Linked DNA regions of Sinobacterium norvegicum. The protein of the gene in region 1 interacts with the protein of each later gene in a pairwise test. Links are inferred from orthologs where the notes say so. Each region holds a gene or a part of one and is shown on either strand. Other genes may lie near its edges.

Region 1 (3,054 bases):
GCGCCCCTGCTGTTGCTGTTGCTGTGCTTGATCGAGCAACCGCTCGACTGCCGACTGCGAACCATTATTAGCCGACTTTGTCGTCGGCTCAATGTTGCGGCTGGAGGCGGGTTGCGTCGACGTAGCTGGCACCACCTGCTTCGACGAATCATCACTCGGCGCCGAGACAGGCACCGTCGTGGTACTGCTACAACCTGTCATCACTAACAGAGCTGCTATGGATAATAACTTGGCCTTCATTTTACCGCCTACTTCGTTCGTTTCAGCGTTTATCATAAACGATATGCCTGCCAACTAATAACCCTCAAGGGCAACGGCGTTAATTGAGCCAGTTACCAAACCAGTTTTTAATTTGTGTTGCCCGCCCGCAACCGCTACTGCCCTCTGGTTCGCTGCTCTCGATAAAGGGCAGATAGCGAGCGCCATCGCAGTATTTTGCCGACAGTCTACCGCTGCTTTCATCGACCCACAGATACGACATTCCCTCCAGCTTTTGGTAGTGAATATCACGGCTGCTGGTCTGATCGATAATCGCCGTCCATACCGGCAGCGCACCGGTGGCACCCGTTAAAGGTGTCGGGGCATTGTCATCTCTCCCCAGCCAAACGACAGCGAGTCGATCGCCGCTAAAGCCGGCAAACCAACTATCGCGTAAATCATTGGTGGTACCTGTCTTCCCGGCGACCTTAAAATCTTTCCCCAGTGTTCGATAGGCGCTTTTACCGGTACCCTCTCGCATCACCTCTTGTAGGTTGTATTGCATCAGCTGCATCACCCGTTCATCGAAGCGCTGTTCCAATTCTAAGGGATAACGATTTAATGGCTCACCGCTGTTGCTGGTAACATTGCGAATCGTTTTTAGCGGCGAATAGAAACCGCCGGAACTAATGGTTTGGTACATCTGAGTCACTTCGATAGGCGATAACTCTCCGCTGCCGAGGACCACCGACGGCACTCTTGGCAGGGCCGATTCCACCCCCAGTCTTTTGGCGGCATCGAGCACCTCGCCAATACCCAGTTCCATACCCAGCTGTGCCGTCGCCTGGTTATAAGAGTGAGTCAATGCCTGATGCAGCGGCACCGGACCATGACTCTTCTTGCTGTAATTTCGCGGCTGCCAGATCGAGCCGTCACGCCCCTCTACGGTAATAGGCTCATCGAGCACCGGGGTGATCAAATTATAATCATCCTGCTGTTCGAGGGCGGCAAGGTAGACGGCGGGTTTCATCAGTGAGCCGACAGGACGCTTGGCGTTGATAGCACGGTTGAAACCGGCATAGCGGGCATTCTTGCCGCCGACAACGGCCAACACCTCGCCGGTTTGTGGATGGCTTACCACCACCCCACCGTTGAGCTGATCGGCTGACATTTTATCGAGCTTATAGCGCTTGCTGATGGAGACAATTTGCTCAGCCAACGCCTGCTCGGCGGCGGTTTGCACCTGCGGGTCGAAACTGGTGAAAATATTCAAACCCTTAGACGATAAATCGTCAGGGTGATAATCACGACGCAACTGTTCCCGCACTAAATCGAGATAGGCGGGGTAACGCAGTCGATGCTTCTCTTTGCCGGTGGCCACACCAATTGGCTCACGCTTGGCCCAGGCCAATACCTCGCCATCGATGTAACCCGCCTCGGCATACTTATCGAGCACCAAATTACGGCGTTTCTTTGCCCGCTCGCCATGGCGCCAAGGGTCGTAATAAGAGGGGCCTCGCACCAAGGCAACCAGCAATGCCTGCTCAGGCAGGCGTAAGTTTTCGATCGGCTTATTGAAATAATACTGCGCCGCCAAACCGAAGCCATGAATCGCTCGGGGACCATCCTGGGCCAGGAATACCTCGTTGAAATAGCCCTGTAATATTTCCTCTTTGGAGTAGTGCAACTCCAACAGTAGCGACATTACCGCCTCTGTTGCCTTGCGGTAAAAACTCCGGCCCGAGTGCAGATAATAGTTTTTTACCAACTGCTGCGTCAGCGTACTGCCGCCCTGCACCACCCGACCGGCCTTAATATTAGCGACACTGGCGCGGGCAATCGCCTTAACAGAGATACCCCAGTGCTGATAAAAGTCACCATCTTCCACCTCAACCAACATCTGCTGCAGCGACAGTGGGATTTGGTCGAGTTTAAGCAGTAGCCGATCTTCATTGTGGCTCGGGTAAATACCACCAATCTGTAGCGGCTCCAGCCTGATCAAGTCGGCATCACGGTAATCGGCCGATAGGCGCTCTAGCTTACCGTTGTGCCATTGCAGTGATAAACGCTGAGCCGGCTCCACCCCATCCCAAAACGAGAATTCGCGACTGTAAATGTCCAAGCGTTGACCGCTGGCCGCCATATGACCGGGCCGTGAAACCTTGCTTACCGGCCTGTAACCGGCATTGCGCAGCTCGGTTATCACCTGTTGCTGACTAATCCCCTTGCCCTGATAAAGTTCCAAAGGACGGGCATAAACCTTGGCGGGTATTTCCCATTTCTTACCACTGAAGGTTGAGCGAATCTGAGCATCGAGGAAAATAATAAAGGCAAAGCCAACAACGGCCAACACCAGCGTTAACTTGAAAACAAAGACCTTAAAACCGCCACCTTTGGCCTTTTTGCTGGCTGGCTTGCGTTTTTTAGCCGCTGTTTTTTTGGCTGGTCGCTTCTTTGCCGGGGGTTTACGTGCTGCTGGCATTGGACTCGCTATCTCATTGAAATGGTGGTGGGCAGTATACCGCGTTGATCTTTGGCGTTGTTTTTTTATCGTCACATTATCAACACATAATGGCTGAATTTAGCCACGACTACAGGCATAATCTTCGCTTTAAAATATTGGCGCTGCAATGTTGGCGCAGCCTGGGTCATAAAAATAGGAATCAACATGAGCAAATATCATATCTACGGCCTCGGCGCCGGCCTTGTCGACACAGAAATAGAGGTCGACGATGCGTTTTTGGCTGCTGCCAAGATTGAAAAAGGCCTGATGACGCTGGTCGACGAGGCTCGTCAAAACGAGCTCATGGTGCATCTCAGTGACCACCTTGTCGCCAGCAAGCGCGCCAGCGGTGG
Region 2 (2,950 bases), on another replicon or contig:
CCTCCATCGAAATATGATAATCCAAATGATCTCGGCTTAAATTAGTGAAAACAGCCGTATCTATTTCAACGCCATCAATTCGCCCCTGATCAAGGGCATGGGAAGATATTTCCATCGCCAGAGCTGTAGCTCCTCGCGCAACCAGATCGGCCCCAATGGCTTGTAGCGACACAGTATCGGGCGTCGTGTGTGTAGACGGTTCAGTCACTGCTCCAACGCCCCAGCCAGTTGTTCCCAACACGGCACAATGATTACCGAGCGCATGCAATAACTGCATGACTAACTGACTACACGATGTTTTACCATTGGTGCCGGTAACACCAACAACAGACAGCGATTGAAAAGGGCTGCGATAAAAGCGCTGCGCTATTTCAGCCAATCGCTCAGCTAGATTGGGTACCTTAATCATCGGGATGGTTATGTCAGTGCCGGCTTCAAAAGCTGAGTCTTCAACCAATACAGCCACAGCACCAGCACGCTGCGCACTATCAATATACTGGCGACCATCGACGGTACGCCCTGCTAATGCCACAAATAAAAACCCAGGCTCAACATGCCGGCTATCCAGCGTCATGCCGGTTACAGCCATATCGCTATAAACCAGCGCCTGAGGCATAAAGTCAGATAGCTTTCTCATCATCATATCCGCCCCGCCATCAGCTGTGCGGGCTTGTAATCACCAATCTGATCTGGCGATGAGCCTAACAGGCCCAATGTGTTCTCAACCACATCGGCAAATACTGGCGCACTTACCTGGCCACCGTAATGCTGGCCAGCCTTGGGATCATTCACGACCACAACGACAATAATCCGCGGATCGCTGACAGGAGCTAAGCCGGCAAAGACTGCTGTGTATTCGTTTTCGCTATAGCCGCCGCGAGCCGCCTTGTGCGCGGTACCGGATTTTCCGGCTACACTATACCCCTTAACCGCCGCCCGCGTTCCAGTGCCACCCTTCTCAGTGACTGATTGCATCATGGTTAAAATATCATCAGCCACCTTGGGCGACGTCACTGCAACCCCCTCAACACCGGTATCTCTTCGCAATAAACTGACCGGCTTTTTCACTCCGTGGTTGGCAAAGACTGTATAAGATTGCGCCAGCTGCAAAGGCGTTACCGACAAGCCATAGCCGAAGGAAAAAGTCGCTCTCTCGATGTCACTCCAGCGGCGGTGATTCGGTAAGACACCGACACCCTCACCGGGGAACCCCGTACCCGTTGCCTGCCCAAGCCCGGCCTTGTAGAAAACGTTACGAACCACTTCGGGCTCCAGTTGGAGGGCAATCTTGGTTGTTCCAACTTGACTGGACTTCTTGATGATTTTAGAAACATCAATCGTGCCATAGTTAACAGGATCCAATAACGTCTTCTTGCCGACGCGAATATGCCCGGGGCTGGTATTGATCATCGTATCAGGCGTGAATTTTCCACTCTCTAGCGCCGCGACAATCGTCAACGGTTTTACCGTTGAGCCCGGTTCGAAGACATCGGTAACAACACGGTTACGCAACGCCGCAGGGTCTAAGCGATTTCGGTTATTAGGGTTAAAAGAGGGCTGATTGGCTGCCGCCAATAACTCACCGGTACGACTGTCTAACACCACCACCGAGCCAGACGAGGCATGATGTAATTTAATAGCTTTTTTTAATGCTTTATAGGCAACATACTGCACCCGAAGATCGATACTGAGATAGAGGTTTTCACCGGGTTTGGCCGGCTGAATTTGATCCAGTTCTCGAATCAGGCTGCCATGCAAATCCTTTAATATACGCTTCTTACCTGGCACACCGTTCAAATGGCCGTCGTAAGTTAACTCGAGGCCTTCCTGACCCTTATCATCAATATTTGTAAAACCAACAATATGAGCTGCGACCTCACCTGCTGGGTAATAGCGCTTGTATTCTTGCTGAAAATATACACCCGGAACCTTTAACGCCTTTACCCTATCAGCATCGACCGGGGTCAAATGTCTGCGCAAATATATAAAGCGTCGTTTAGCCATCCGCTTTACACGGGCCTGAAAGACTGATTGATCGATACCAATAACCGTCGACAACATTGGCAGGCTATCGAGATGCTGGCTTAATATTGTTGGGTCAGCCCAAACGGAGACCACCGGCGTACTGATTGCGAGTGGCTCACCATTGCGATCGGCAATCATACCCCGATGAGCCACAATCTGCTCTGTTCGCACTGCCCTGCGGTCACCCTGTTCTAACAAAAACTCTCGGCCGCGCTCACTCTCTAACACCTGCAAACCCAGCAACCGCGCGATGAGCAAAACAGCAAGACACAACAACCCAGCCCATACCACATGGAAACGCCACGATGCTGTACTGTTGTTGCTAGGATCCGTCACTGTTTCACCAACACCGTCTCTTCAATTGATGGTTGTTTCATCGACAGCTGTTTTCTTGCTATCGACTCTATTCTTGCATAGGCACCTAAACTGCTATTTTCCAGCAGCAACCGCCCCCATTCCGCCTCAATAGCCACTGCCTCACGCTGCACAACCTGCAACTCACCGAATAACTGACGATTCCAATGAGTGCTGTAAACAACGGCCAGCGCAGAGGCAACATTGACCAGCAACAAAACCATCAACAACGGCACTGAAAAACGGCGACTATTAAGCAATGCTGTTGACGGCGTTGTTGTCATGACCAACTTACTTCAGCTTTACTGCGACACGCATAATTGCGCTTCGCGAGCGAATATTAACCTCAACCTCTGCCTTGCTTGCCTTAACTGCCTTACCTACGGCCTTAATTGGCGGCTCCATTTGTGCCTGAGTCACAGGAATATGCCTTGGCAATACCGGGCCTTTTTGCAGGTCTCGGATAAAACGTTTAACCATGCGATCTTCGAGCGAATGAAAGCTAATCACCACTAAACGTCCGCCAATGGCCAAAACATCGAGCGCCTGCTCTAATATATCCTTCAAGTCA

What was found. Proteins that work in one complex are often made in the same cells at the same time.
Region 2: the proteins of mrcB (region 1) and L9P87_RS16375 interact in binary tests that used the Escherichia coli proteins (3 or more experiments, as listed by UniProt). The link is inferred for Sinobacterium norvegicum from one-to-one orthologs.

What each region holds. Positions count from the first base shown.
Region 1 is NZ_CAKLPX010000004.1:14,780-17,833, forward strand. It holds mrcB (penicillin-binding protein 1B), read right to left. Parts: upstream 2,681-3,054; coding sequence 320-2,680; downstream 1-319. Other genes in the region: L9P87_RS14615 (tetratricopeptide repeat protein), read right to left, coding at 1-240; L9P87_RS14625 (adenosine kinase), read left to right, coding at 2,867-3,054. UniProt on the Escherichia coli protein: Cell wall formation. Synthesis of cross-linked peptidoglycan from the lipid intermediates.
Region 2 is NZ_CAKLPX010000005.1:6,435-9,384, reverse strand. It holds L9P87_RS16375 (peptidoglycan D,D-transpeptidase FtsI family protein), read right to left. Parts: upstream 2,362-2,950; coding sequence 640-2,361; downstream 1-639. Other genes in the region: rsmH (16S rRNA (cytosine(1402)-N(4))-methyltransferase RsmH), read right to left, coding at 2,671-2,950; ftsL (cell division protein FtsL), read right to left, coding at 2,358-2,663; L9P87_RS16380 (UDP-N-acetylmuramoyl-L-alanyl-D-glutamate--2,6-diaminopimelate ligase), read right to left, coding at 1-643. UniProt on the Escherichia coli protein: Essential cell division protein that catalyzes cross-linking of the peptidoglycan cell wall at the division septum. Required for localization of FtsN.